One region of the Streptomyces sp. NPDC041940 genome, then DNA from elsewhere that is predicted to be linked to it. Evidence: riboswitches for the same ligand, from Rfam matches in the RefSeq annotation. Region 1 holds a riboswitch; each other region holds the start of a gene.

Region 1 (7,411 bases):
TTCGGGAGGCGGCGGGGCAGCCCCTGAAGGGGCGGCTGTTCGCGGAGCCGTACTTCGGCGGGCCGGTGTACAGCGCCGAGACCCTCACCTGGGCCGGGCGCACGCGGCTTCTCGGTGTGTCGAGCAGGCTCATGTCGGCGGAGCCCCGCTTCCGCGAGGAGATCACCGCCTTCCCCGTCGCCTTCCCGGAAGCACAGCGGGTGTCGCTGGAGCGGTGGCTCGACGAGGTGCTCGCCGCCGTCGGGTACACCGACCGTTTCGCGCATGTGGAGTTCGTGCTGACCGGCGACGGCCCCGAGGTGGTGGAGGTCAACCCCCGGATCGGGGGCGCGCTGGTCGGTGAGGGCCTGTGCCGGGCGCTCGGCGTCAATGTGTACGAGGCGATGATCGAGGCCGCGCTCGGCCGCCGGCCCCGGCTGATGGACACGGAGCTGCCCGGCGGTCCGGCCGTGGCCTTCGTCCTGGGGTATCCGGCCGAGCCCGGGGTGTTCACGGGGGTCGCCGGGCTCGACCGGCTGGCGGACCTGCCGGGGTCACCGGCCTGGTATCCCGTCCGCCAAGTCGGGGATCTCGTGGAGCACTTGAGTGACAGCCGTGGCTACGCGGGCATCGTCTACGCCGAGGCGGAGACCGCGGAACTCGCCACGCACCGGGCGGTCGCGGCCGCCAACGCCCTGCGCGTGCTCACCGAGCCCTCCGGTGGGTGAACGGCCCGGGCGGAGCGCCGGGTTGTTCCCGCTCAGCGGCCCGCTGCGCTTCCTGCTGCTCAGCTCGTTCCTGATCCCGCTCGGCAGCTTCATGGTGCTGCCGTTCATGTCGGTGTTCCTGCACGAGCGGCTCGGGATGGGGCTCGGCACGGTCGGCGTGGTGCTGGCCGTGGCGGCGCTGGTGCAGTTCTCCGGCGGCGTCGTCGGCGGGGCGCTCGCGGACCGGATCGGGCTGCGCCGCACGATGCTGTGGGCCCTCGTCGTACGGACGGCCGGGTTCGTCGGCCTCCTGCTGGCCCTGCGCTGGCCTCCCCTGGCGGTCGCCGCGCTGGTGCTGACGTGCTGCGGCGCCGCCCTGTACCTGCCCGCCAACAAGGCGTACCTGGTGCACGGGGTGGACGAGGAACGCCGTCCGGCGTTCCTGTCGGCGGGCAACGCGGCGCTCAACGCGGGCATGGCGGTGGGCCCGTTGATCGCCGGGCCGTTCGTGCTGTCCTCGCCCGGCTGGCTGTTCGCGGCCGTCACGGCGCTGTTCCTCGCGGTCACGGCGGGCCACGCCGGGCTGCCCGCGGCCGGGGAGCGGCCCCCCGGCACCGAGGTCACCCGGCAGGGGCTGCTGGCCGGGGTGGCCGTCCTGCCGTTCGCCGCCAACGCGCTCGCGTTCTACCTGTACTTCCACTTCCAGCACTTCCTGGCGGTCTACGCCGTCGAGCGGGCCTCCAGCGAGTTCTACAGCCTGGTCCTGCTGCTCTGCTTCACGCTGGTCATCGTCGTCCAGCCGCTCGCCTCCGGGCTGATCCGGCGCATGCCCTACGCGCTCGCGCTGACGGTCGGGTTCGCGGGCCTGGCGGCCGGACTGGCCGTGCTGGCGATCGGCGGCCGGGCCGCTCTGCTGGCGGGCGGGGCGCTGATCACCCTGGGCGACATCGTGCTGTTCCTGAAGAACGACCTGGAGGCGCTGCGCCGCAGCCCGCGCTCCGACGCCGTGGTCTTCGGTCAGCAGCGGCTGGCCTCCGGTCTCGGCGCCTGCGCGAGCGGGGTGCTGGGCGGCCAGGTGTACGGCCTCGGGGAACGCGCCGGGCACACGGGCTGGTTCTGGCTGCTGGCCGCCGCGCAATGTCTGCTGCTTCCCCCACTCCTGCTCTTGCTGCGAAGGCACGGCGAGCGGCTGAAGCAGGTCCCATTCGACGAAGAAGGAGCACTGAAGCCGCATGACACGGACGGGCGGGTTCCAGGACGATGACTTCTGGACGGAGTTCCACGACTTCCTCTTCTCCGAGCAGCGCCACACCCAGGCCGAGGAACTTCTGGACACCTCTCCCCTGCTGTCCTTCCGGCCCGGGGCGCGGGTGCTCGACCTGTGCTGCGGCCCCGGCGTGTTCACCGTGCCGCTCGCCCGGCGCGGCTACGAGGTGACGGGCGTGGACCTCAGCCCGGCCATGCTGGACCGGGCGCGCAAGCGGGCGGCGGACACCGGCGCCGACGTCACGTACGTCCAGGCCGACGCGCGCGACTACGCGGCGCCGGGCGGCTTCGACGTCGTACTCAACATGTTCACGTCGTTCGGCTACTGCGAGGACCCCGCCGACAACGCGCGCGTGCTGCGCACCATGTACGACTGCCTGGCCCCGGGCGGCACGCTCGTCCTGGACCTGGCCGGCAAGGAGTTGCTGGCCCGCAAGGTCACCCCGCCCAAGGTGGTGACGCGCGGTGAGGACCTGATGGTGCAGACGGACACGGTGCTGGACGACTGGGCGCGGCTGCGCAGCGACTGGGTCCTGGTGCGGGGTGAGCGTGTGACCCGGGCGACGCTGGTGTGGTTCGTGTACAGCGCCGTGGAGTTGCGGCGGATGGCGGAGGAGGCCGGGTTCGGGGGCGTGGAGGTCTTCGGCGGCTTCGACGGCCGGCCCTACGACGAGAACGCCGAGCGGCTGGTGCTGCGGGCGGTCCGGGAGCTGTGACGTGGGCACGGGGCGTGCGGGGCGGGCGCGCACGCCCTGTTGACCGCGACGGCGCGGAACGTACTATCACCAGGTCATCGCCGCGACGGGAGACAGGAAGCCGGTGCGATTCCGGCACGGTCCCGCCACTGTGACCGGGGAGCGCACCCCTTCGACACGCCACCGCGCGAGCGCGGGAAGGCTTGGGGGGACGTCGATCCGGGAGTCAGGACACTGACCCGCCGCGGGCCCGATCCGAGGAGCGCGGACTCCCCAGGAGGCTCTACGTGTCCCACCTGCTCTCCCCTGCCCGCCGACAGGTCACAGCGCTGGCCGTCGCCCTGTCGGCGGCACTGCTCGTCACCGGCTGCGGCTCGTCCGGCCGCACCGCCGAGGACCCGAAGGCGTCGAAGGCACCCGAGGGCTTCCCCGTCACCGTGAACAACTGCGGGGTGAAGACGACCTACGACAAGCCGCCGTCACGGGTCGTCACCATCCACCAGCACCCGGCGGAACTCATGCTCGCCCTCGGTCTGAAGGACCGCATGGTCGGCACCGCCTTCCCCGACTCGGCCGTCCTGCCGGAACTGCGGAAGGACTACGAGGCGATACCGGAACTGGCGAAGAAGGAACCGTCGTTCGAGACCGTCCTGGAGGCCGAGCCGGACCTCGTCTACGGCGGCTACGGCAGTGCCTTCGCGGAGAACGAGGGCCGCTCCCGCAAGGCGTTCGCCGACGCCGGCATCGACACCCACCTCAACCGCGAGTACTGCGGCAAGAAGCGGGTGACGATGAAGGACACCTACGACGAGATCCGCACCGCCGGTGAGATCTTCGGCGTCTCCGGCCGGGCCGACGCACTGGTCGCCGACCTGGAGGGCCGGGTCGCCAAGGCGGCCTCCGCCGTCGAGGGCGAGTCCGCGGTGCCGGTGTTCGTGTACGACAGCGGCGACAAGACCGCCTTCACCGCGGGCGGCAAGAGCCTCGGCACCGAGATCATCCGGCTGGCCGGCGGCAAGAACGTCTTCGCCGACCTCGACGACGTCTTCGGGGACGTCTCCTGGGAGCAGGTCGTCGAGCGCAGGCCCGAGGTCATCGCCATCTACGACTACGCCGGTGCCGGAAGCGTCGAGCAGAAGAAGAAGTTCCTGCTCTCCCAGCCTGCCCTCGCCGACGTGCCCGCCGTGAAGAACAAGCGGTTCGTGGTCCTGCCGCTCACCGCCACGCTCGTCGGCATCCGCTCGGCGTACGCGGTGGGGGACCTGGCGCGCGGGTTGCATCCCGAGAGCTCCCGGTGACGCAGCCGGCCACCGAGGCTCCCGCGGTGCGACGCCCTGTGCCGGCCGGGCAGCGGACGGGGCGCACCGGCCTGGCCGTCACGCTGCTCGTCCTGACCGCCCTGCTCGTCGTCTCCGCCACGGCGGGCCTGGCGATCGGCTCCGTGCAGGTGCCGCCCGGGCAGGTCTGGGGCATCGTGACGCACACGCTGGGCGCGGGCTGGACGGAGCCTGACTGGTCGCGGGCGCGCGAGACCATCGTGCTGGATGTGCGGGCGCCCCGGGTGCTGCTCGGGGTGGTGACCGGGGCGGGCCTCGCGGTCGTGGGCACCGCCCTGCAAGCCCTGGTGCGCAATCCGCTGGCCGAGCCGTATCTGCTGGGCGTCTCCTCGGGGGCGTCCCTGGGCGCGGTGTCGGTGATCGTGTTCGGGGTGAGCGTGTTCGGGCCGGTGTCGCTGTCGGCCGCCGCGTTCGCGGGCGCGCTGGGCGCGCTGCTGCTCGTGTACAGCACCGCCCGGACCGGAGGACGCATCACCTCCGTGCGGCTCGTGCTGTCCGGGGTGGCGATCGCCGCGGTGCTCACCGCGCTGCTGGATCTGCTGCTGCTGACCACCGACCGGGGCAACGAGGCCCGTGCGGTGCTCGCCTGGACCCTCGGCGGTCTCGGCGGCGTCAACTGGGGCACGCTGTGGCTGCCGAGCCTGGCGACTCTGCTGGGCGTCGGTGTCCTCATGGTGCAGTCCCGGAACCTGAACCTGCTGCTGGCGGGCGAGGAGGCCGCGACCACGATGGGCCTCGACGTGGCCCGGTTCCGGGCCCGGATGTTCGTGCTGGTCTCCCTCGTGACGGGCGTGCTGGTCGCGGCGGCCGGGCCGATCGGCTTCGTGGGCCTGATGCTGCCGCACATCGTGCGGCTGTTCGTCGGCGGCGACCACCGCCGGGTCCTGCCCACGGCCGCCCTCGGCGGGGCGGTCTTCCTGGTCTGGGCCGATGTCGCCGCGCGCACGATCGCCGCGCCCATGGAGGTGCCGGTCGGCGTGCTGACCGCGCTGTGCGGCGGGCCGTTCTTCCTGTGGCTCATGCGCCGGGACGCCCGGCGGTCCACGGACCGAGGAGTGGGATGAGCGCGATCGGAACAGGGGTGGCCGCGACCGATCTCGATGTCGAGGGCGTCACCCTGACGGCCGGAGCACGTCACCTGGTGCGGGACGTGTCCCTGACCGCCCGCCCGGGCAAGACCATCGGGCTGGTGGGCCCCAACGGCAGCGGCAAGTCCAGTCTGCTGCGGGCCGTCTACCGGGTGCTGCGCCCCGACGCCGGGCAGGTGCGGGTCGACGGCGCCGACGCCTGGTCGCTGCCCGTGCGGCAGCTGGCCCGTACCGTGGCGGCGGTGGTGCAGGAGTCGGGCGCCGACTTCGATCTGGCCGTGCGCGAGGTCGTCGCCATGGGCCGCACCCCGCACAAGCGGCTTCTGGCCGGCGACACCCCCGAGGACGCCGGGCTCATCGACTCCGCGCTCGCGGCGGTCGACGCCGCCCACCTGGCCGAGCGGCCCTTCGACCGGCTGTCCGGCGGCGAACGCCAGCGGGTGCTGATCGCCCGGGCCCTCACCCAGCAGCCCACGCTGCTCGTCCTCGACGAGCCCACCAACCACCTGGACATCCGGCACCAGTTGGAGGTGCTGGGCGCCCTGCGCCGACTGCCCGCGACGGTGCTGCTCGCCCTGCACGACCTCAACCTGGCCGCCTACTACTGCGACCGCCTCTACGTCCTGAACGAGGGCGAGGTCACCGCGTCCGGCCCGCCCGCCGAGGTCCTCACGCCCCGGCTGCTGGCCGAGGTGTACGGGGTGGAGGGAGAGGTCACCGTGCATCCGCGCACGGGCGCTCCCCAGGTCACGTTCCTTCCCTGAGCGGATTGGGCAGCGGCAGATAGCGGGCGTCGGCGCCGTCCGCGCCCGTCCAGCGCAGCAGGAGGTTCGTCTTGGCGGGGAGGGTGGGCGAGGTGAGCAGGGCGGGGATCTCCGGCAGGTCGTGGCGGGCGAACTCGCGGCGGGCGGCGGGCCACGGGTCGAAGCCGGGATGGCGTTCGGCGAGGGCGCCGGCGATCTCGGTGAGGTGGTTGACGACCAGGCAGTACACGAGCCGCTCCCAGCCGGCTTCCCGCTCCACGTCCGGCAGCAGCTTCACGCCCTCGGCGTCCCGGTACAGGGCCTGCACGGGCATGCCGTCGGCGTCGACGGCGATCAGGGTGTTCTGCAGATGAGCCTCGATGACGACGCCGTGCCGGGCGAAGGCCTCCAGGGCCGGGGGCACCACCCGCGCCAGATACGCCGCCCACCATGCCCCGGGGTCGGCGGCGCGGTCGAGCGGGCTGCCGTCGAAGCCCTCGACGAGTCCGGCGGCGAGCAGCGGGGTCGCGCCGGGCACGAGACGGTCGGCGAAGCCGTCGCGGACGAGGACGGCCAGGGCCTCGAAGGCGAAGCCGGCGGTGCGGTACCCGCGGTCGCCGAGCCAGGCCGGGGGGCCGTCGAGCGTGTCGAAGCCGTCGAAGGCGGCGCACACGGCCGCGTCGGTGCGGCGCAGGGCGAGCAGGTCGTGGCGCCACAGCCGGCGGATGTCGTTGGTGATGCGCACGTCGAGGCTGAACTTCAGGAAGAGGTCCTGTCCAGGTGCGTAGAGCGTGCGGATCGCGGCCGTCGGCCAGGTGTCGAAGGCGGTCGTGCCCAGCCGGACCAGCCTCCCGTCCTCGAAGGCGGCGGCGAGCTCCGTGCCCGCCAGGTCGAGCTGCCAGGGGTGGGCCGGGAGCAGCCGGTAGCCGGGCGGGGCGGTGCCGAGGGCGTCGAGGGCCGAGGTGTCGCCCTCCTCGACGACGCAGTCCTCGCGCAGCCCGAGCAGGACCAGCGGAAAACGGGCGTACGCCTCGGGCGCGTACGGCAGCCACCCCGCGGCCGGGCCGCCGCCGCGCGCCTTGGGGGCCGGGTGGTGGGTGTGGCCGGTGAGGAGACACTGCTCGGAGCGCAGGTAGAGGTCGTCGGGCGGGGTCGCGCGGTCGCGGGCCTCCAGCAGGGCGGCCACGGCGTCCCTGCTGTCGATCATCTCGGCGGGCAGTTCGTGGTTGGACACCCCGGTGTGCCGGCGCAGTTCCTCGGCGACGAGTTTGACCAGTTCGGTGTGGTCGACGCGCTGCCGGCCGTCCGGCCCCTCGACCTCGGGCTCGGCGGGCCGCCGCGTCCCGCGCACCCGCAGCAGACGGCCCCCGCCGGGCAGGCGGTAGATCCGGTGCTCGCCCTCCTGGCCGACCGGCCGGGCCACCTCCCGCAGCAGGCAGTTCAGCAGCGGCACGGCGGCGTACGCGTCGGCGGTCGGGGGCATGAGGTCCACGCGATCCACTCGTTTCCGTACGTTCCTTGTGTTCTCTGTGTTCTCTGAGTTCCCCGCAGCCCTTCCGGGACTTCCGGACTTCCTGGCGGAGATGATCAGTATGC
Region 2 (7,411 bases), on a different contig from region 1:
GTCCGGCGCCGAGGCCGTACGCCGCCTCGCTGAAGCCGAGGTCGTCGGACATCTGCAGCTTCGCGAAGCCGACGTTGACCCGGTCCAGGTAGGAGACGACGTAACAGAGGACGAGGAAGGGGACGATACGCCGTACGACCTTGCGGAAGACGGCGTTCTCACGGGCGACGTCGGGGGCTTGGGACGCCGATATAGGCATGGACATGGCGATCCTTTGAGCGGCTCAGGGGGATTCTCCGGCAGGGGAGAAGGGGTTCACCACGCGGCGTTGAACGTGGACCTCAGTTCGTCGAGCGCGTGATCGGGGAGCGGCTCGGGGCGACGGTCGGTCAGGAGCCAGAGACGTGCCGTCTCCTCGAGTTCTTCGAGGACGGCGAGAGCGGTGGCCGCGTCGGGGCCCCAGACCACGGGGCCCAGCCGGTCCAGCAGCACCGCCCTGATGGGCGTTCGGCTCGCTGCGCGATCGGCGATGTGGGCGGTCACCAGGTCGGCCACGCGGGGGTCGCCGGGCCGGTGGTAGGGGATGAGCGGGACGTGCCCGACCTTCATCACGTAGTACGGCGTGATGGGCGGCAGCACGTCCTCGGTGCTCCACACACCGGCCAGCGTCAGCGCGACCAGGTGCGTGGAGTGGGTGTGGACGACGAACCGGGCCGTGGGGTCGGCGGCGCAGATGCGCCGATGGAGCGTCAGGGTCTTGCTGGCACGGTCGCCCGCGACCTGCTCACCCCGGGCGTCGACCTGTGCCAGGCGGCCGGGTTCGAGGAATCCCAGGGCGGCGTCGGTGGGCGTGATCAGATGGTGGTCGCCGACCTTGGCACTGATGTTGCCCGCGCTGGCGTGGACGTAGCCCCGGGCGAACAGGCTGGTGCCCACCCGGACGATCTCCTTGCGGACCTGCTCGACACCTTCGTCGGGTGCGGTCGGCTGCGGGTTCATGCGGCCTCCTCGTCCAGGAGCGCGAAGGAGCGGGTGAAGAAGTCGGGGCCGCCGAAGTTGCCGGACTTGAGCGTGATGTGGAGCGTGTCCCCGTCGGGAAGAGCCGCCGCGCACCAGGGCACACCGGGGTCGATCTGCGGGCCGATCCGGAGTCCGGTGACACCGAGCGCCTGGACGACCGCCCCCGAGGTCTCTCCTCCCGCGACGACGAGCCGGCGCACGCCGCGCTCCACGAGCCCCTGTGCGATGCGGGCCAGCGTCCGCTCCACGAGCTCACCGGCCTCGGCGGCACCGAGCCGGCCCTGGACGGTCCGGACCGTGTCGGCGGACTCGGTGGAGTAGACGAGCACGGGACCGTCGTCCAGATGCGACGCGGCGAAGGCCAGGGCTTGCCCGGCCACGTCCTCGCCGGCGGCCACGCGCAGCGGGTCCACGCTGAAGGCGGGCCGGCCGGAGCGCAGGTACTCGAGGACCTGACGGTTGGTGGCCGTGGAGACCGAGCCGGAGACGACGGCCCGGTGACCGGCGGGAGGCGGCAGCTCCGCTGCGGCGCGGGACGGCTTGAACCCCCAGTTGGCGGGCAGGCCGATCGCCAGCCCCGAGCCGGCGGTCACCAGTGGGAACCCCTGGACGGCCGCGCCCAGCCGCACGAGGTCGTCGTTGGAGACGGAGTCGACGATGGCGATCCCGAAGCCGCCCTCACGCAGGGCGTCGACGCGGGCCCGGATCGCCTCGACGCCGTCGGCGACGACCGTGTGGTCGACGAGACCGACCTTTCGCGTGGTCTGCGCGCCGAGTACGGAGACCAGATCGGAGTCGGTCATCGGGGTGAGCGGGTGGTGGCGCATGCCGCTGTCGCTGAGCAGCACGTCGCCGACGAAGAGATGCCCCTTGAAGATCGTGCGCCCGTTGTCGGGGAACGCCGGCGTCGCGACCGTGAAGTCGGTGCCCAGCGCGTCCATCAGCGCCTCGGTGACCGGCCCGATGTTCCCGGCCGGAGTCGAGTCGAAGGTGGAGCAGTACTTGAAGTAGATCTGCTCGGCGCCCATGGACCGCAGCCAGGCCAGTGCTCGCAGCGACGCCTCCACGGCGTCGGCCGCCGGGACGGTCCGCGACTTGAGGGCGATGACCACCGCGTCCGCGTCCACCGCCTCCTCGACGCCGGCCGGTGGTGTGTCGATCAGCTGGACCACCCGCATGCCCGCGCGCACCAGGTTGTTGGCGAGGTCCGTGGCACCGGTGAAGTCGTCGGCGATGCATCCGAGACGGATTCCCATGTCAGGCCTCCACCGGCTTCGGCAGGTCGACCCCGGGGAAGATCTTGATGACCGCGCTGTCGTCCTCGGCCCCCAGTCCGGATGCCGACGCCTGGAGGAACATCTGGTGGGCGGTCGCGGCGAGGGGAAGAGGGAACCGCTCCGGCCGGGCGGCGTCCAGCACGAGCCCGAGATCCTTGACGAAGATGTCGACGGCCGACAGGGGCGTGTAGTCGCCGTCGAGCACATGGGCCATGCGGTTCTCGAACATCCAGGAGTTGCCGGCGCTGTGCGTGATGACCTCGTAGAGCGCCTCGGCGGGAACGCCCGCCTTGATACCGAGAGCCATCGCCTCGGCCGCTGCGGCGATGTGCACGCCCGCGAGCAGCTGGTTGACGATCTTGACCTTCGAGCCGAGCCCCGCGTGCCCGCCCAGACGGTAGACGGTGCTGCTCATGGCCTCGAGCACCGGGTCGGCGAGCGAGTACGCCTCGGCCGAGCCCGACGTCATCATGGTGAGTTCACCGGCCGCGGCACGCGCGGCGCCGCCGGAGATGGGGGCGTCCAGGTACAGCACGCCCCGCTCGGCGAGTCGGCCCTCGAGCGCGGCGGACCAGCCCGGATCGACCGTGGAGCACATGACGAAGACGGAGCCGGGGCGGAGCCGGCCGGCCGCGCCGTCGGCACCGAACAGCACGGCCTCGACCTGCGCGGCGTTCACCACCACGCCCACCAGGACGTCCACCGAGGCCGCCAGCTCGCCACAGGTCCCGAACGCCGTCCCGCCGTCGCGGGCGAAGTCCGCGGCCGTCTCAGGACGCAGGTCGTGAACGCCGACGTCGTATCCCGCCGCCCGCAGACTCCGGGCCATCCCGAGGCCCATGGCTCCTAGACCCACCACGCCCACGCGCGGTCGTTCGGGCTTGTTCTGGTCGCTCATGCCCATCCTCGCCTTGCCGTGCCGTCCGGAGGCAGGTCGCGTCAACCGGCCTCCGGGAGATCAGGTCATATGATGACCTGAGGACGGCGAAATGGGAGGTGTGATGTCCGTCACGCACCGAGAGGGTCGGCGTGCGGCCGGTGGGGGCTGGATTTACTAGGACGTCCAACTATATAGTCGCGGGTGTAGGCCCGCGGTGCAGGGAAGCCGGTGTGAATCCGGCACGGTCCCGCCACTGTGACCGGGGAGTACGCCGTCGAGCAGAACGCCACTGACGAGCTGGATGTCGGGAAGGCGGACGGGGTGCGCTGATCCGGGAGTCAGGATACCGGCCGTGGGATGTTCCGTGTTGTCCACGAGGATGGAGCTGACACGCATGGCACCGGTGTGCACCCACGACCCCGGAGGACCCGCCCGACGCGTCCGTCGTGCCCGACGGATCGTCCCGCGCCCGGTCGTCACCCTCTGACGGTCCAGCCATACGCGATCTCGCGCGGCCCCCGCACCCGTACGCCACCGCGTCCGTGTGCGACGGACCCGCGCGCCGTCCCGGACCACCTGACGAGAGAGCAGGCACCCATGGTCCGTGTACAAGACCACGCCCCTGTGCGTGAGTTGACCCATTTCGTCGGCGGTAAACACACCCCGGGAACCTCGGGGACGTACGGCGACGTGTACGACCCCAACACCGGCGAGGTCCAGGCCCATGTGCCCCTCGCGAGCCGCGCCGAGACCGAGGCGGTGATCACCGACGCCGCGCACGCGCAACGGGAGTGGGGCGAGTGGAACCCGCAGCGCCGCGCCCGGGTGTTCATGCGGTTCCTGCAACTCGTCGAGCAGGAGAAGGACTCGCTGGCCCGGCTGCTGTCGTCCGAGCACGGCAAGACCGTCGCGGACGCCCACGGGGACCTCCAGCGCGGACTTGAGGTCGTCGAGTTCGCCGCCGGCATCCCGCATCTCCTCAAGGGCGAGTTCACCGACAACGCCGGCACCGGCATCGACGTCCACTCCCTGCGCGCGCCCCTCGGCGTCGTCGCCGGGATCACTCCCTTCAACTTCCCGGCGATGATTCCCCTGTGGAAGGCCGCACCCGCCCTCGCCTGCGGAAACGCCTTCATCCTCAAGCCGTCCGAGCGCGCCCCGTCCGTCCCGCTGCGACTCGCCGAACTGTTCCTGGAGGCCGGTCTGCCGCCCGGTGTCCTCAACGTCGTCAACGGCGCCCGGGAAGCCGTCGACACTCTGCTCGAGGACCCCCGGGTCGAGGCCCTCGGCTTCGTCGGTTCCACGCCGGTCGCCGCGCACGTCTACGCCACCGCCGCCGCCCACGGCAAACGCGCCCAGTGCTTCGGCGGCGCCAAGAACCACATGATCGTGATGCCGGACGCCGACCTCGACCAGGCCGTGGACGCCCTGATCGGCGCGGGCTACGGCTCGGCGGGGGAACGGTGCATGGCGATCTCGGTGGCCGTCCCGGTCGGGGAGGACACCGCCGACGCGCTGGTGGCTCGTTTGAAAGAGCGCATCGGCGGCCTGCGCATCGGCCGCAGCGACGACCCCGAGGCCGACTTCGGTCCCCTCGTCGGCCAGGACGCCGTCGACCGGGTGCGCTCCTACGTCGACCTCGGCGTGGAGGAAGGTGCGGAACTCGTCGTGGACGGAAGGGACTTCGTCCTGCCCGGACACGAGAGGGGCTTCTTCGCCGGGGCCTCCCTCTTCGACCGGGTCACCCCGGCGATGCGCGTCTACCAGGAGGAGATCTTCGGCCCGGTCCTGTCCGTCGTACGCGCCGCCGACTACGAGGAGGCCCTGCGCCTGCCCAGCGAGCACCTCTACGGCAACGGCGTCGCTATCTTCACCCGCGACGGTGACACCGCCCGCGACTTCACCCGGCGCGTGAACACCGGCATGGTCGGCGTCAACGTGCCCATCCCGGTGCCGGTCGCCTACCACACCTTCGGCGGCTGGAAGCGCTCCGGCTTCGGCGACCTCAACCAGCACGGCCCCGACGCCATCCGCTTCTACACCCGTACGAAGACCGTGACGTCGCGCTGGCCCGCCGGGCTCCGCGAAGGCGCGAGCTTCACGATCCCCACGATGGGCTGAGCGGCCATGACCAGTACGCTGCTCACCGAGGACCAGCAGGCCCTCGTCGAGACCACCCTCGACTTCGCCCAGGACCACCTCGCCCCGCACGCCCTCGACTGGGACCGTGACAAGCACTTCCCCGTCGACGTCCTGCGCAAGGCGGCCGGACTCGGGCTCGGAGGCGTCTACGTCCGTGAGGAGTCGGGCGGTTCGGGCCTGACCCGCGCCGACGGCGTCCTCGTCTTCGAGTCCCTCGCCTCCGGCTGCCCGTCCATCGCCGGGTATCTCTCCATCCACAACATGGTCGCCTGGATGATCGACCGGTACGGCGACGCCGCCCAGCGCGAGCGCCGGCTGCCCCGGCTGTGCGCCATGGAGGACCTCGCCAGCTACTGCCTGACCGAACCCGGCGCGGGCTCGGACGCCGCCGCCCTGACCACCCGCGCCGTCCGGGACGGCGACCACTGGGTGCTCACCGGCGTCAAGCAGTTCATCTCCGGAGCCGGGGCCTCCCAGCTGTACGTCGTCATGGCCCGCACCGGTGGCGAAGGCCCGGACGGCGTCTCCGCCTTCATCGTCGAAAAGGAAGACCCCGGCGTCACCTTCGGCGCCAACGAACGGAAGATGGGCTGGAACGCCCAGCCGACCCGCCAGGTCGTCCTGGACGGCGTCCGGCTGCCCGCCGGCCGGCTTCTCGGCCGCGAGGGGCAGGGGTTCCGCATCGCGATGAACGGCCTGAACGGCGGCCGGCTCGGCATCGCCGCCTGCTCGCTCGGCGGCGCCCGCAGCGCCCTCGACCGCAGCCTCGCCCATCTCGCCGACCGCGAGGCGTTCGGGCAACGGCTGCTCGACGCGCAGGCCCTGCGCTTCCGGCTCGCCGACATGGCCACCGAACTCGCCGCCGCCCGCGCCCTCGTCCAGCAGGCGGCCCGTGCACTCGACGCGGGCGACCCGCAGGCGCCGTACCTGTGCGCGATGGCCAAGCGGTTCGCCACCGACACCGGGTACTCGGTGGCCGACCGCGCCCTCCAACTGCATGGGGGGTACGGGTACCTCAGCGAGTACGGCATCGAGAAGATCGTCCGTGACCTGCGAGTCCACCAGATCCTGGAAGGAACCAACGAGATCATGCGCGTCATCGTGGCCCGCGGCCTGACGGAGGCACTCGGATGACCGACGTTCAGTTCCGTACGGCGGGCCGGGCCGCCCACATCGTCCTCGACCGGCCCAAGGCCCTCAACGCCCTCACCCACGCCATGGTGCGCCGCATCGACGAGGCCCTGACCGACTGGGAGCGGGACCCGGCCGTCGAGACCGTCGTCATCACCGGTGCGGGGGAGCGCGGCCTGTGCGCGGGCGGCGACATCCGGAGCATCCACGACGACGCCCGCGACGGGGACGGCTCCGCCTCGGCCGCGTTCTGGCGCGACGAGTACCACCTCAACGCCCGTATCGCCCGCTACCCCAAGCCCTACGTCGCCGTCATGGACGGCATCGTCATGGGCGGCGGCGTCGGCGTCTCCGCGCACGGCAGCGTCCGGATCGTCACCGAGCGGTCGAGGATCGCCATGCCCGAGACCGGCATCGGCTTCGTCCCGGACGTCGGCGGCACCTACCTCCTCGCCCTCGCCCCGGGCGAACTCGGCACCCACCTCGCGCTGACCGGCGCGCAGATCGGCGCCGGGGACGCACTCCTGACCGGGCTCGCCGACCACTACGTGCCCTCCGAGGCGCTGGGGCGGTTCGTCGACGACCTCGCCGACACGCCCGTACGGGAAGCCCTGGACCGGCATGTGAGGCCGGCACCGGACGGGGAACTGGCCGGGCGGAGGGAGTGGATCGACTCCTGCTTCGCCTCCGACACGGTCGAGGAGATCGTCCAACGGCTGCTCGCGCACGGCGACCCGGCGGCCAAGGAGACCGCCGAGACCCTGCTGGCCAAGTCGCCCACCGCCCTCAAGGTCACCCTCAAGGCCCTGCGCCGCGCCCGCCGGCTCGGCCCGCTGGAGCGGGTACTGGAGCAGGAGTACCGGGTTTCCTGCGCGGCGCTGAGCGCGCCCGACCTGGTCGAGGGCATCCGCGCCCAGGTCATCGACAAGGACCGCGATCCGCGCTGGTCACCGGCGACTCTCGACGAGGTCACCGAAGCCGACGTGGAGCGCTTCTTCGCGCCCCTGGGCGAGCGTGAACT
Region 3 (7,411 bases), on a different contig from region 1:
CACGGTGTCCCCGACGCGCACCGAGACATTGCCGGACGTTCCCACGACGAGCCCGTCGCCGACCGTCCGGCGGGCCGTCGCGACGAGGTCCTCCCAGGCGCGCGCCTCCTCGGGGCGCACACCGCTCCGCCGTGACTCCCCCGCATCCTGTCCGCCGCCCCGGACGCCCCCCGCGTCCCGCTCGTCGCCTCGCTGCTCAGCCATGCGGCGATCCTGCCAGGCAGCCCCTCAACGCGCCGCCGGGCGGGGGCACTTTAGGCCGGAAACCGAGCATGCGTAAGGGCGCATACCCGCACAAACGCGTCATGGATCTCTCTTGGCCGGAGATCATCGGACATTCGACGGCCCTCCAGTACTCTCTGGGGGATTTGCCGTGCACGTAGCCATTCCGGGGGGAATCGCATGGCCCGTGACCACATATCGACCCGCCGCCGCGGCCGCTTACTGGCGGCCTCCGCTGCGGCACTCGCCCTGGGAGGGACCGCGCTCGCGGAGTTTCCGGCCGCTGCGGCGAGCCGCCCGAAGGGGCACGACGTCTCGTCCCACCAGAAGAACGTCGACTGGCGCAGCGCGAAGGCGAAGGGCGCCAGATTCGTCTACGTCAAGGCGACCGAGTCCACCACCTACCGCAACCCCTACTTCAGCCGGCAGTACAACGGCTCACGCGCGGCCGGCCTCGTCCGCGGCGCCTACCACTTCGCGCTGCCGAACAGGTCGTCGGGCCGGGCGCAGGCGGCCCACTTCGTACGCAACGGCGGCAGCTGGAGCGCGGACGGCTGGACGCTGCCGCCCGCGCTCGACATCGAGTACAACCCGTACGACAAGAAGCACAAGTGCTACGGCCTGAGCAAGGCCGGGATGGTCGGCTGGATCAAGTCGTTCAGCGGCGAGGTCGAGCGGCTCACCGGCCGCCGCCCGGTGATCTACACGACCACCCACTGGTGGAACACGTGCACGGGCAACAGCCGCGCCTTCGCCGCGAACCACCCCCTGTGGGTCGCCCGCTACGACGCGGCGAGCGCGGGACCGCTGCCGGCCGGCTGGTCCTCCTGGACCTTCTGGCAGTACGACAACGGCGACGGCACCCTGCCGGGTGATCAGAATCTCTTCGACGGGTCACTCGATCGACTGAAACAGTTCGCGCGGGGCACGTGATCGTTGGGGCGCAAGGGCCGCTGTACCAAGGCGGAATGACACTCCTCTGTTGCGGACACCCCTGCGCCCCTCCCAGTTCATCTTCCGTTCACTCGGGTTACCTACGTTCGTCCCGCCAACGACGCCGAACGATTGCCTGGGTAAATGGAAAGCTTCTCGCTGATCCTCGCGATTGTGGTGGTAACCGCACTAGCGTTCGATTTCACGAACGGTTTCCACGACACCGCGAACGCGATGGCCACGACCATTTCCACGGGCGCCATGAGACCGAAGATCGCGGTGGCCATGTCCGCGGTCCTCAACCTGGTCGGCGCCTTCCTGTCCGTCGAAGTCGCGAACACGATCTCCAAAGGCCTCGTCGACGAGGCCGGCATCCGCCCCGAGGTCATCTTCGCCGCCCTGGTCGGCGCGATCCTCTGGAACCTGCTGACCTGGCTCGTCGGTCTGCCGTCCAGTTCGTCGCACGCCCTGATGGGCGGCCTGATCGGCGCCACGATCGCCTCGGCGGGCGTCGGCGCGGTGCACGGTGACGTCCTGGTCACCAAGGTGCTGATCCCGGCGATCGCCGCCCCGCTGGTCGCGGGCATCGCCGCACTGCTCGCCACCCGGCTGACGTACTCCCTCGGCAAGAAGGCCGAGGGCGAGGCCTCCAAGAAGGGCTACCGGGCCGGCCAGATCGCCTCCGCGGGCCTGGTCTCGCTGGCCCACGGCACCAACGACGCCCAGAAGACGATGGGTGTCATCACCCTCGCCCTGGTCGCCGGCGGCGCCGTCGCCCCCGACTCCGACCCGCCCATGTGGGTCATCCTCTCGGCGGGTGTCGCCATCGCGCTCGGCACCTACCTCGGCGGCTGGCGCATCATCCGCACCATGGGCAAGGGCCTGACCGACCTCCAGCCGCAGCAGGGCTTCGCCGCCCAGACCAGCGCGGCGACGGTCATCCTGGCCTCCTCGCACCTCGGCTTCTCCCTCTCCACCACCCACTCCGTGTCCGGCGCGGTGATGGGCGCAGGGCTCGGCCGCAAGGGCGGCGTGGTCCGCTGGTCGACGGCGACGCGGATGTTCGTCGCCTGGGGTCTGACGCTGCCGGCGGCGGCCCTGGTGGGCGCGCTCGCCGAGTACGTGACCGGCTTCGGGGGCTGGGGCACGGCGGTCGTGGCGGTCTTCCTGGTCGCCTCCAGCGCGGTGATCTGGAAGCTGTCGCGCCGTGAGGTCGTCGACCACACGAACGTCAACGAGGTCGACGAGGAGCCGGCGGGTGTCGTGACCACCGCGATCGCTGCGGTGACGCCGCCTCCGGCGGGTCCGTCCGAGGAACTGGCCGCCACCATCCCGGCCCAGGCCCAGTCCCCGGCCGACCGGAAGCCCTCCACCACGACCACCTCGGTCTGATCCCGCCCACCCGGTGACAAGGAAGAATCTCTGAGATGAAGATCGACTGGGCGACCCTCGGCTCCGTCTTCGGCGTCAGCCTCGTGGCCACCGTGATCCTCGTCGGCCTGTTCACCCTCGGCATCACGGGCCTGTCGCGCCGTGAGCGGGCGGTGGCGGCGGGCGGGTCCGCGGGGCTCGCGGTGACGGGGGCGTACGCGTGCTTCGCGGCATGTGCGGCGGCTGTGGGGTACGGGATCTATCTGATCGTGGCCTGACCACGATCAGCACGATCGTCTGTCGCCGGGCGGCACGGGGCTTCGGTCCCGGGCCGCCCGGTTGCCGTGTGCGGGACAGCAGTTGGCACCCTCTGCGAGGCAGGCGGTGTGGGCTTGTCCACACTCTCCCCTCGCAGGTCAACGGCAAGTTGACGGCTGTTCGCGGCCGTGGTGGACTGCCGGGGCCAATGCGGCGGCAGGAGAGGAAGCCGGTGGAACTCCGGCGCGGTCCCGCCACTGTCACCGGGGTAGCAACTCACCGGGAGCCAGGAACTCTCACCGCCGGTCTCGTCGAACCAGGGCGTGGACACCCTGAGTGAGGACATATCGCCATGTTCGGCTGCCGATCGAGGGCCAGTTCCCCACCGTCGTCCGCCCCCGTGGCCGGCTGAGCCCATGGGTGCCGGTCGCGTCCACGCGTACGGTGCCGCCGTCGGTCTGATCGGTGATCTGCTGCTCGGCGATCCTCGCCGGGGGCATCCGGTCGCCGCGTTCGGGCGGGCCGCGGGTGCCGTGGAACGGGTGTTGTGGCGGGACCACCGGGGGTGGGGCGCGCTGCACACCGTGGTGTGTGCGGGCGGAGCCGTCGCGCTCGGGGCCGTCGCCGCACGAGCCGTGCGTACGTCCACCGTCGCGTCGGTCGGGCTCACCGGGGTCGCCACCTGGGCCGTCGTCGGGGGGACTTCGCTCGCCCGGGAGGCACAGGCCATCGGGCGCGCCCTGGAGGCCGGGGACGTCGAAGCGGCCCGGGAGCGGCTGCCGCATCTGTGCGGACGGGATCCACAGGCACTCGACGCCGACGGGATCGCCCGGGCCGTCGTCGAGTCCGTCGCGGAGAACACCTCCGACGCCGTCGTGGGAGCGCTCGTGTGGGGGGCCGTCGGCGGGGTGCCGGGGCTTGTCGGGTTCCGGGCCGTCAACACCCTCGACGCCATGGTCGGGCACAAGTCGGCCCGGTACCGGCGCTATGGGTGGGCCTCCGCGCGACTGGACGATGTCGTGGGCTGGCCAGGAGCCCGTCTGACCGCCGTACTCGCGGCCGCGGCCGGGGGCGACCCCCGGGGAGCCGTGGCGGCCTGGCGTTCCGACGCCGCCAAGCATCCGAGTCCCAACGCCGGGCCCGTGGAGGCCTCGTTCGCGGGGGCGCTCGGGGTGCGGCTCGGCGGAACCCTGTCCTACGGCGGACGTGTCGAGCACCGGCCCGTCCTCAACGGCGCGGGGCGCGGCGTCGGCACCGGGGACATCGAACGGGCCGTACGGCTGTCCAGGCGTGTCGGCTGGCTCGCGCTCGGCGTCTGTGTCGCCGCGCGCCACATCGTGAAGGGGCGTACGTCATGACGGGCGGGGGGCTTCTCGTCGCCGGTACCACCTCCGACGCCGGCAAGAGCGTCGTGACCGCCGGGATCTGCCGGTGGCTGGTGCGGCAGGGCGTCAAGGTCGCGCCGTTCAAGGCGCAGAACATGTCGCTGAACTCGTTCGTGACGCGGGAGGGCGCCGAGATCGGGCGGGCCCAGGCCATGCAGGCACAGGCGTGCCGTGTGGAGCCGACCGCGCTGATGAATCCCGTGCTGCTCAAGCCCGGTGGCGAGCAGAGCAGTCAGGTCGTGCTGCTGGGCAAGCCGGTCGGCGAGATGAGTGCGCGCGGGTATCACGGTGGGCGGCAGCAGCGGCTGCTCGGGACGGTGCTCGACTGTCTGGAGCAGCTGCGGGGCACGTATGACGCGGTGATCTGTGAGGGGGCCGGTTCGCCGGCCGAGATCAATCTGCGGCGGACGGACATCGTCAACATGGGGATCGCCCGGGGCGCCGGACTCCCCGTGCTCGTCGTCGGCGACATCGACCGGGGCGGGGTCTTCGCCTCGTTCTTCGGGACCGTCGCCCTGCTGTCCCGTGAGGACCAGGACTGTGTCGCCGGGTTCCTCGTGAACAAGTTCCGCGGGGACGTCTCCCTGCTGGAGCCGGGGCTCGACATGCTCCAGGGCCTCACCGGGCGGCACACGTACGGCGTTCTGCCCTTCCGGCACGGGCTCGGGATCGACGAGGAGGACGGGCTGCGCGTGTCCCTGCGGGGGACGGTCCGGGAGTCCGTCGTCGCCCCGCCGGTCGGCGAGGACGTGCTGCGTGTCGCCGTCTGCGCGGTCCCGCTCATGTCCAACTTCACGGATGTCGACGCGCTGGCCGCCGAACCCGGTGTGGTCGTGCGGTTCGTGGACCGGCCCGAGGAGCTGGCCGACGCCGACCTCGTCATCGTGCCGGGGACCCGGGGGACCGTCCGTGCCCTGGAGTGGCTCAGGGAGCGCGGGCTGGCCGACGCGCTGGTGCGCAGGGCCGCCGAGCAGCGTCCCGTGCTCGGCATCTGCGGCGGCTTCCAGATCCTCGGCGAGCACATCGAGGACGACGTCGAGAGCCGCAGGGGCGAGGTCGACGGGCTCGGGATCCTGCCCGTGCGGGTGCGGTTCGCCCGCGAGAAGACCCTCACCCGGCCGGCGGGCGAGGCCCTCGGGGAACACGTCGAGGGCTACGAGATCCACCACGGGGTCGCCGACGTCACCGGCGGTACCCCCTTCTTGGACGGCTGCCGGGTCGGCCAGACCTGGGGCACGCACTGGCACGGCTCGCTGGAGTCGGACGGCTTCCGGCGTGCCTTCCTGCGCGAGGTGGCGGCCGCGGCCGGCCGCCGCTTCGTACCGGCGCCGGACACCTCGTTCGCAGCGCTGCGCGAGGAGCAGCTCGACCGGCTCGGCGACCTGATCGAACAGCACGCGGACACGGACGCGCTGTGGCGGCTCATCGAGTCCGGCGCGCCGCCGGGGCTGCCGTTCGTCCCGCCGGGAGCGCCCGTATGAGGGCCGTGGCGGTGATGTGGACCGCCGGCACCGCGACCGCGGGCCACCTGAGACGCTGGACCGGCTGCCCGGTCCATCCGCGACCCGGCATCCACCCGCAACTCGAAGGCGACTTGGAGGACGACGAAAAGTGACCACCCCCTTTCCGTTCACGGCCGTGGTCGGCCAGGACGATCTGCGGCTCGCGCTGCTGCTGAACGCCGTGTCACCGGCGGTCGGCGGTGTGCTGGTGCGCGGCGAGAAGGGCACGGCCAAGTCGACGGCCGTGCGGGCGCTCTCGGCGCTCATGCCGGAGGTGGACGTCGTCTCCGAGTGCCGCTTCTCCTGCGACCCCGGCTCGCCCGACCCCGGCTGCCCGGACGGGCCGCACGAGCCCGGGGGCTTCGCCTCCCGGCCGGCCCGCATGGTCGAGCTGCCCGTCGGCGCCTCCGAGGACCGGCTGGTGGGCGCGCTGGACATCGAACGGGCACTGTCCGAGGGCGTGAAGGCCTTCGAGCCCGGTCTGCTCGCCGACGCGCACCGCGGCATCCTCTACGTCGACGAGGTCAACCTCCTCCACGACCACCTGGTCGACCTGCTGCTGGACGCGGCCGCGATGGGCGCCTCGTACGTGGAACGTGAGGGCGTCTCCGTGCGGCACGCCGCCCGCTTCCTGCTGGTCGGCACCATGAACCCCGAAGAGGGCGAGCTGCGGCCGCAGTTGCTGGACCGGTTCGGGCTGACCGTCGAGGTCGCGGCCTCGCGGGAGCCCGAGCAGCGGGTCGAGGTCGTACGCCGGCGGCTGGCGTACGACGACGACCCGGCCGGCTTCGCCGCCCGCTGGGCCGAGGAGGAGGCCGACGTACGGGCCCGGATCGTGGCCGCGAAGAAGCTGCTGCCGTCGGTGCGGCTGGGCGACGACGCGCTGCGGCAGATCGCGGCGACCTGCGCGGCCTTCGAGGTGGACGGCATGCGCGCCGACATCGTGATGGCCCGGACGGCCACCGCGCTGGCGGCCTGGGCCGGGCGTACGGACGTGCTCGCCGAGGACGTACGGCAGGCCGCGCTGCTCGCGCTGCCGCACCGCCGGCGCCGCAACCCCTTCGACGCGCCGGGTCTGGACGAGGACAAGCTGGACGAGACCCTGGAGGAGTTCTCCGGGGACGACGACCCGGACCCGGACCCGGATCTCGACCCGGACCCGGACTCGGGGCCGGACGGGCCCGGCGGGGGCGGTGGACAGCCGGCCCCCGACGACGGACCTCAGGGCGGGGAGCAGGAGCCCCGGCCGGAGGGCGAGCAGAACGGGCAGCCGCAGCCGTCGGGAGCCGGCGAGCAGTCGGCCGCACGCGCTTCCGAACCCTTCCGGACCAAGGTGCTGAGCGTGCCCGGACTCGGCGAGGGTGCCGCCGGACGGCGTTCGCGGGCCCGGACCGAACACGGCCGGACCACGGGCGCCCGGCGGCCGAAGGGCTCCCTCACCAAGCTGCACCTGGCGGCGACCGTGCAGGCCGCGGCCCCCCACCAGCGGGCGCGCGGGCGGTCCGGGCCGGGACTCGTGGTGCGCCGCGACGACCTGCGGCAGGCCACCCGCGAGGGCCGCGAGGGCAACCTCGTGCTGTTCGTCGTGGACGCCTCCGGGTCGATGGCGGCACGGCAGCGGATGAGCGCCGTGAAGGGGGCCGTGCTGTCGCTGCTGCTGGACGCCTACCAGCGGCGGGACAAGGTGGGTCTGGTGACCTTCCGGGGGGCGGGCGCGGACGTCGCGCTGCCGCCGACCTC
Region 4 (7,411 bases), on a different contig from region 1:
GAGATTCCCTTCGCTTGAACACCACGGGGACGACACTGAACACCTCGACCTCACCCCTGACCAAGGGCCTGGCCGCCCTGCGCGTCCTCGCGCGGGGCGGCGCCCCGACGCTGCTGTGGCGGGCCGTGCTCATGGCCGCCCTGGTGGGCGCGATCGGCCTGCTGCCGTGGCTGTCACGCACGGACCCGGCGCTGACGGTGCTCAAGGCCCGCTCGGCCGACCGTGACCCGACGCCCGAGACGCTGCGCGCCATCCGCGACCAACTCGGGCTGGACGACGGCCCGCTGGTGCTGCTCGGCCGCTGGCTGGGCGGGCTGCTGCACGGGGACGCGGGCACGTCGTGGGTGTCCGGCGGCCAGGTGCTGCCCGGCGTGGTGCAGGCGCTCGGCGCTTCGCTGCTGCTGATGTCCGGGGCCCTCCTGGTCGCGGCGGGCACCGTGGCGGCGGTGTGCGCCCGCACACTCCGGCTCGGCTCGCGGGGGCGGCTCGCCGCACGCGGCCCGGGCGGCACCGCGTCGGCCGTGCTGGCCGCACTGCCCGAGTTCCTCGTCGCCTCCGTGCTGGCCTCGGTGATCGGCGTCCAGCTGGGCTGGCTGCCCGCCCTCGGGTGGTACGGGCCGCAGTGGATGGTGCTGCCCTCACTGGCCCTCGGTCTGCCCGCCGGGGCGATCCTCGGACGGATGCTGGACGACCTGCTGCCCAGCGCGTTCGCCGAACCGTGGGCCCAGGCGGCCGCGGCACGCGGTGTCCCGCCGAAGTCCGTGGCACGGCAGGCGGTGCGCCGCTGCGTGCCCGGACTGCTGCCCAACCTGGGCCTGTTCGTGGTCGGCCTGACCGGCGGCTCGGTCGCCGTCGAGCAGATCTTCGACATACCGGGCCTGGGCCGGCTCACCCTGCACGCCGCCCTCGCCCAGGACCTGCCCGTCCTGCAGACCGGCACCCTCGCCCTCGTCCTGGTCGCGGCTCTCGCCGGGGTCCTCGCCCGGCTGTCGGCCCGGCTGCTCATCGGGCCCGCGCTGCGCGACGGCGCCCTGCACTCCCTGCACCGCCCCGGCCCCTCCGCCCCCCGCGCCCTGCCGCTGCTCTACGGGGCGCTGCTCGCCGCCGTCATCGGATTCGGCCTGCCCCGCGACGCGCTCGCCCTGGACACCCTCGCCCGGCTGCGGCCCCCCTCCCTGGCGCATCCGTTCGGGACGGACGCGCTCGGCAGGGACGTCCTCGCCCGGGTCTCGCACGGCGCGCTGACCACGCTCGGCATCGCCCTCGCGGTGAGCGCCGCCGCACTCGTCGCGGGGCTGCTGCTGGGGCTGCTGCCGAGGCTGTCGGGGCCGCTGGTCGACACCGTCAGCGCCGTGCCGCCCGTCCTGGCCGGACTCCTCGTCTCCGGCGTCGCGGGCAGCGGGCCCTGGACGCCCGCGTTCGCCGTGGGCGTCGTGGCCTGGTCCCCGCTGGCCGCCCACACGTCCTCCCTGCTGCGGCAGGAACGCGCGACCACCCACCTGGCCGCGACCCGCGCCCTGGGCGCCGGCCGCTGGTATCTGCTCTGGCACGAACTGCTGCCCGCCGTGCTGTCGCCGGTGGCCCGGCACGCCCTGCTCCGGCTGCCCGGCATCGCGCTGAGCCTCGCCGCCCTCGGCTTCCTCGGCCTGGGCGCCCAGCCGCCGTCCCCCGAGTGGGGCCTGCTGCTCGCCGAGAACCAGCCGTACGCCGAGCGCGCCCCGTGGGCCGTCCTCTTCCCCGCCGCCGTGCTCGCCCTGCTCGGGGCGCTCGCGGTGACGGCCGCAGGCGGCGTACGGCTGCCCCGGCGGCGCGGCCGGCCCGAGGGCCCGTCCGGGTCCCCCGGGGAGCGGGTCATGCCCCCGCAGCGGCGGCGGAACAGCCCCGACGCCCTCCTGGCCCCCGTGTCCACCCCTGTGTCCACCTCACCGGCGGAAGAACGATGACCGACCCCGTCTCCCGCGTGCCGGCCCGCCGGGCCGCCCGTACGTCCAAGACCCCGCGCGAGAGCACCTGGCGGCTCTGGAAGGAGCTGTCGCCGCTGCTGCGGCTGCTGATCCTGACCCAGCTCGCCTTCAACGTCGGTTTCTACGCCGTCCTGCCGTTCCTTGCCGAGCACCTGGGCACCGCGATCGGCATGGCGGGCTGGCTGGTCGGGTTCGTGCTCGGGCTGCGCACCTTCAGCCAGCAAGGACTGTTCGTGGTCGGCGGCTCGCTCGTCGACCGGTTCGGGGTGCGGCCGGTCGTGCTGGCCGGCTGTGTGCTGCGGATCGCCGGGTTCGCGTGGCTCGGATACGCGGAGGCGAGCTGGGCCGTGATCGGCGCCGTGCTGGTGATCGGTTTCGCCGCCGCGCTGTTCTCTCCGGCCGTGGAGTCCGAGGTGGCCCGCCAGGCGGTGGTCTGGGAGGAGGAGGGGCACGGCTCGCGCACGCGTCTCCTGGCCCTGTTCAGCGTCGCGGGCCAGGCCGGGGCCTTCGTCGGACCGCTGCTCGGCGGGTTGCTGCTCGCCGTCGACTTCCGCACCGCGTGCCTCGCCGGCGCGGCGGTCTTCGTGCTCGTCCTGGCCGGGCATCTGTGGCTGATGCCGCAGCACATCCCGGGCCGGGTCCGTATCCGGGAACGGGGCGGGGCGCGCCTGCTGCTGCGCAACCGCCCCTTCCTGGCCCTGTGCGGGGCGTACGGCTCGTACCTGCTCGCCTACAACCAGCTGTATCTGGCGCTGCCGGACGAGGTGCAGCGCGCGGCGGGCTCCCAGGCGCCGCTGTCCTGGCTGTTCGCCCTGTCCTCGGTGCTGGTGGTGTTCACCCAGCTGCCGGTGACCCGCTGGGCGGGCGACCGGCTGGACCTGCGCCGTTCCATGACGGCCGGGCTGCTGCTGATCGCGGCCGGTTTCGCGGTGGTGGCCGCGGCGCGCCCCGCGGGCTGGACGGGAGCCGCCGGACTGCTGCCCGCCGCGGGCTTCGTCGTGCTGCTCACCGTGGGACAGATGCTGGTCGTGCCCGCCGCCCGCGCCTGGGTGCCCGACCTGGCCGAGGAGGGCCGGATCGGCCTCTACATGGGCGCGCTGTCCTCCGTCTCCGGCCTGATCGTCCTGGCCGGCAGCGCGGCCACCGGCTCCCTGCTCGACCTCGGCCTCCCGGCCGCCGTGCCCTGGCTGGTCCTCGCGGCCGTGCCGGCCCTGACGGTGGCTCTGCTGCCGCGCCGGGAGGAGCGGGCGGAGGAGGCGGACGAGGCGGCCTGATCCGGCACGCCCAGGCACCAGCAGACGGCCCCCGGCGCCCCGAGGCGCGCGCAGGACACCCCCGGCAACCGCGCGCACCGCACCGTCACCCCGCCGGGCGACTCCTCCGCTCCCGGATTTCCGCGACCGTACCGTCTCTCTCCCCCGCTGCGGAGATCATTGGTCACGCGGCGCCAGTATCCTGGGTCGGCTGCGACGTTCCCCACCAACCCCCGCCTCAAAACGGGGAGTTCGGCATGCGGCGACGTACCTTCCCCCACGCATGAGACGAGGACGAGTGCTGCTAGCGGGCCGCTACCGGCTGGATGTTGAGATCGGACGCGGTGGAATGGGAGAGGTCTGGCGCGCGTACGACGAGACGCTCGCCAGAGCGGTGGCCGTCAAGCTGCTGCTGCCCCAGGACACCGACGTCACGGCGGCCTCCCGGTTCCGTCTGGAGGCCCAGACCGCCGGGCGTCTCAACCACCCCCATCTCGTCGGTGTCCTGGACTTCGGCGAGTACGACAACCGGCTGTACCTGGTGATGGAACTGGTCGAGGGCGACAGCCTCGCCGGGGTGCTGGCCGCCTCCGGCGCGCTGCCCGCCGAGCGGGTGGCCGATCTCGCCGCGCAGGCCGCCGCCGGGCTCGCCGCCGCGCACGCGCAGGGCATCGTCCACCGTGACATCAAGCCCGCCAACCTCCTGCTGGACGCCCACGGCACCCTGAAGATCGGCGACTTCGGCATCGCGCGCTTCCTCGACGACCCCGGCGCCGCGCTCACCGCCACCGGCCAGATCGTCGGCACCGGCCTCTACCTCGCGCCCGAACGTGCCCTGGGCCAGCCCGCCGGGCCCGCCTCCGACATGTACTCCCTGGGGTGCCTGCTCTACCAACTCCTCAGCGGACGGCCGCCGTTCCAGGCAGACACCGCCGTCGCGCTCCTGCACCAGCATCTCGATTCCGTGCCCGTACCGCCCCGCGAGCTCGGTGTCGCCGGACTCCCGCCGGCCTTCGAGAACTACCTGCTCGGCCTGCTCGCCAAGCAGCCCGAGGACCGGCCCACCGCCCAGGGGACCGCCGAGTGGTTCGCCGGCGGCGCCTGGCGGGGACTGCCCGAGCCGCTGCCGGAGGCAGCGCCCCCGGTGACGTCCGTCACGCCGAGGCCGTATCCGGCCGCCGAGACCCGCAACCCGGCCACGTACGCGCTGCCCGGTGCCCCGGGGCTGCGCACCGGCCGCACGCCCCAGGCCGGCCGTGCGCGCCGCGCCGCACCCCGAGCCGCCCCCGACAACCGGCGCAGAGCGGCCGCGACCGTGGCCGCGGCGGCGCTCTTCGCCGCGGCGATGCTCGCCGGCATGATGTGGTTCTCGCCCGACAACACCGCGACGGAGGGCACGGAACCCGACGCGTCCCCCTCCGCGAGCAGCCCCGCCGCCACGCCGTCCGCGGACTCCGCGTCGCCGCTCTCCTCCGCTCCGGCGGCGGACCCGGCTCCGGACGCCACCGTGCCGGCCGCCGGCACAGTGGCCGATATCACCCCGTCCACCAGCGCACCCGCTCCCCCGACCCCGGTCGACACGACGCCCAGCCCCGCGACTCCGGCCCAGGAGACGGCCGGCCCACCGCGAAAGGCGGACAAACCCCAGCAGGAGAAGCCCCGTCGGACCTGGGAAGACGGGGACGACGATGACGACGGTGGCGACGACTGAGCGGTCCTGCGCCGGTGTGCGAGCGGACGCCCCCTCGCGCGCCCCCTCGGGTGGCTTGTCATCGTCCTTATCTCGGCATTACTGTCACCACGCCTTGGTGAACGGGAAAGCCGGTGTGATGCCGGTGCGGCCCTCGCCACTGTGAATCGGGAAGTCCGGCTCCAGCCCTCACGGGCAGCCACTGGGTCCTTGTGACCCGGGAAGGCGGAGTACGGGCGGTGGTACCCGTAAGCCAGGAGACCGGCCAGGGCGCGTCAACCATCCACGAGGTGCTGGAGAGGGTCTGCTGAACCATGCACATAGCCGAGGGTTTTCTCCCGCCCGCACACGCGGTCGCCTGGGGCGTCGCGTCGGCGCCGTTCGTCGTCCACGGGGTCCGGTCGCTCACCCGTGAGGTGCGCGAGCACCCCGAGAGCACCCTGCTCCTCGGTGCCTCCGGTGCCTTCACGTTCGTTCTGTCCGCCCTGAAACTGCCGTCGGTCACCGGCAGTTGCTCCCACCCCACCGGAACGGGTCTGGGAGCCATCCTTTTCCGGCCACCCATCATGGCGGTGCTGGGCACCATCACCCTGCTCTTCCAGGCGCTGCTGCTCGCCCACGGCGGTCTGACCACGCTCGGCGCCAACGTCTTCTCCATGGCGATCGTCGGCCCCTGGGTCGGATACGCCGTGTACAAGCTGCTGCGGCGGTACGACGTGCCGCTGATGGTCGCGGTCTTCTTCGGGGCGTTCTTCGCCGACCTGTCGACGTACTGCGTCACCAGCGTGCAGCTGGCGCTCGCCTTCCCCGACCCGGGCAGCGGGTTCGTGGGCGCGCTCGGCAAGTTCGGCACCATCTTCGCCGTCACCCAGATCCCGCTCGCGGTGAGCGAGGGCCTGCTGACCGTGCTCGTGATGCGGCTGCTGGTGCAGTCCAGCAAGGGCGAACTGACCCGGCTGGGCGTGCTCCTCGCCAAGAAGCAGTCCGTGACCGAGACCGAGGTGGCGGCCCGATGAAGAAGAACACGAAGATCAACCTCCTGCTGCTGCTCGCCGTGGCCGCGCTCGCCGTACTGCCGCTCGCGCTCGGCCTCGGCGACCACAAGGAGGAGCCGTTCGCGGGCGCCGACGCCCAGGCGGAGACGGCGATCACCGAGATCGACCCGGACTACGAGCCCTGGTTCTCGCCGCTGTACGAGCCGCCGTCGGGTGAGATCGAGTCGGCGCTGTTCGCCCTGCAGGCGGCGCTCGGAGCCGGTGTCCTCGCCTACTACTTCGGTCTGCGCCGGGGCCGGCGCCAGGGTGAGCAGCAGGCGCGGGAGCGGGACGCCGAGGAGCCGGCGGCCGAAAGGGCCTGAGCCGCGTGCTGCCGATCGACGCGGCGGCGCACAGCAGTCGCTGGCGCCGCCGCCATCCCGTGGACAAGGCCGTGCTCGGTCTGGGACTCACCGTGCTGGCCATCTCGCTGCCGCCCTGGCCGGGCGCGGCCCTGGTGCTGGTGACGGCCGTGTCCCTGCTGCTGGGGCCGGCCGGTGTGCCCGGCCGGCGGCTGTGGCGGGCCTACCGGGTGCCGCTGGGCTTCTGCGTGACCGGCGCTCTCACGCTGCTCGTCCAGGTGGGCGGGCCGGAGGGCTTCGTCTCCCTCGCGGACGACGGGCCGCTGCGGGCCGGGGAGTTGCTGCTGCGCACCTCGGCGGCCTCCCTGGGGGTGCTGCTGTTCGCCTTCACCACGCCCATGTCCGACCTGCTGCCGCGCCTGGTCCGGGCCGGCGTCCCGGCGCCGGTCGTCGATGTCGCGCTCGTGACGTACCGCATGAGCTTTCTGCTGCTGGACTCAGTGCGCCGGATCCGCGACGCGCAGGCCGCCCGGCTCGGGCACACCACGCGGGCCGCCGCCTGGCGTTCGCTGGGCGGGCTCGGCGCCACCGCGTTCGTCCGGGCCTTCGACCGGGCGGCCCGCCTCCAGGCCGGTCTCGCCGGGCGCGGCTACGACGGGACCCTGCGGGTTCTGGTGCCGGAGGCCCGGGTCTCCGTCCGCTTCACGGTCGCCAGTTGCGCGCTCCTCGCGGCGCTGGTCGTCCTCACCTTCGTACTGGAAAGGCCGCCGGCATGAGCGAGCCCGCCCTCGTCGCCCTGCGGGGCGCGTCCTTCGCCTACGAGGACGGCCCGGCCGTGCTCAGCGGCCTCGACTTCGACATCCGCGAGGGACGGGCGCTGGCGCTGCTCGGCCGCAACGGCAGCGGCAAGACCACGCTGATGCGGCTGCTCAGCGGCGGGCTGCGTCCGCACGAGGGGCGGTTGACGGTCGACGGGCAGCAGGTGACGTACGACCGCAAGGGCCTGACCCGGCTGCGGACGACCGTCCAACTGGTGGTGCAGGACCCGGACGACCAGCTGTTCGCGGCGTCCGTCGAGCAGGACGTGTCGTTCGGGCCGCTGAACCTCGGGCTGTCCGACACGGAGGTACGGGCGCGGGTGGCGGAGGCGCTCGCCGCCCTGGACATC

The links. Region 1 has a riboswitch for cobalamin ahead of ACZ6I3_RS15955 (ABC transporter substrate-binding protein). Riboswitches for the same ligand answer to the same signal wherever they lie in the genome.
Region 2: another riboswitch for cobalamin. It lies ahead of ACZ6I3_RS20515 (CoA-acylating methylmalonate-semialdehyde dehydrogenase); the one in region 1 lies ahead of ACZ6I3_RS15955 (ABC transporter substrate-binding protein).
Region 3: another riboswitch for cobalamin. It lies ahead of ACZ6I3_RS04555 (cobalamin biosynthesis protein); the one in region 1 lies ahead of ACZ6I3_RS15955 (ABC transporter substrate-binding protein).
Region 4: another riboswitch for cobalamin. It lies ahead of ACZ6I3_RS13395 (energy-coupling factor ABC transporter permease); the one in region 1 lies ahead of ACZ6I3_RS15955 (ABC transporter substrate-binding protein).

Annotation. Positions count from the first base shown of each region.
Region 1 is NZ_JBVJBP010000008.1:31,190-38,600, forward strand. Features, by position in the region: gene ACZ6I3_RS15940 (ATP-grasp domain-containing protein) at 1-707, shown strand, start outside; gene ACZ6I3_RS15945 (MFS transporter) at 730-1,950, shown strand; gene ACZ6I3_RS15950 (class I SAM-dependent methyltransferase) at 1,919-2,668, shown strand; cobalamin riboswitch at 2,723-2,904, shown strand; gene ACZ6I3_RS15955 (ABC transporter substrate-binding protein) at 2,935-3,945, shown strand; gene ACZ6I3_RS15960 (FecCD family ABC transporter permease) at 3,972-5,048, shown strand; gene ACZ6I3_RS15965 (ABC transporter ATP-binding protein) at 5,045-5,836, shown strand; gene ACZ6I3_RS15970 (IucA/IucC family protein) at 5,820-7,316, opposite strand.
Region 2 is NZ_JBVJBP010000011.1:192,856-200,266, reverse strand. Features, by position in the region: gene ACZ6I3_RS20535 (MFS transporter) at 1-205, opposite strand, end outside; gene ACZ6I3_RS20530 (class II aldolase/adducin family protein) at 256-939, opposite strand; gene otnK (3-oxo-tetronate kinase) at 936-2,216, opposite strand; gene ltnD (L-threonate dehydrogenase) at 2,218-3,135, opposite strand; cobalamin riboswitch at 3,293-3,486, shown strand; gene ACZ6I3_RS20515 (CoA-acylating methylmalonate-semialdehyde dehydrogenase) at 3,715-5,238, shown strand; gene ACZ6I3_RS20510 (acyl-CoA dehydrogenase family protein) at 5,245-6,393, shown strand; gene ACZ6I3_RS20505 (enoyl-CoA hydratase/isomerase family protein) at 6,390-7,411, shown strand, end outside.
Region 3 is NZ_JBVJBP010000001.1:1,035,426-1,042,836, reverse strand. Features, by position in the region: gene ACZ6I3_RS04575 (class II aldolase/adducin family protein) at 1-204, opposite strand, end outside; gene ACZ6I3_RS04570 (lysozyme) at 403-1,155, shown strand; gene ACZ6I3_RS04565 (inorganic phosphate transporter) at 1,300-2,547, shown strand; gene ACZ6I3_RS04560 (hypothetical protein) at 2,583-2,804, shown strand; cobalamin riboswitch at 2,960-3,099, shown strand; gene ACZ6I3_RS04555 (cobalamin biosynthesis protein) at 3,201-4,142, shown strand; gene ACZ6I3_RS04550 (cobyric acid synthase) at 4,139-5,650, shown strand; gene ACZ6I3_RS04545 (hypothetical protein) at 5,647-5,784, shown strand; gene ACZ6I3_RS04540 (putative cobaltochelatase) at 5,781-7,411, shown strand, end outside.
Region 4 is NZ_JBVJBP010000006.1:177,829-185,239, forward strand. Features, by position in the region: gene ACZ6I3_RS13375 (GNAT family N-acetyltransferase) at 1-18, shown strand, start outside; gene ACZ6I3_RS13380 (ABC transporter permease subunit) at 132-1,943, shown strand; gene ACZ6I3_RS13385 (MDR family MFS transporter) at 1,940-3,238, shown strand; gene ACZ6I3_RS13390 (serine/threonine-protein kinase) at 3,501-4,928, shown strand; cobalamin riboswitch at 5,007-5,191, shown strand; gene ACZ6I3_RS13395 (energy-coupling factor ABC transporter permease) at 5,222-5,923, shown strand; gene ACZ6I3_RS13400 (energy-coupling factor ABC transporter substrate-binding protein) at 5,920-6,264, shown strand; gene cbiQ (cobalt ECF transporter T component CbiQ) at 6,270-7,019, shown strand; gene ACZ6I3_RS13410 (energy-coupling factor ABC transporter ATP-binding protein) at 7,016-7,411, shown strand, end outside.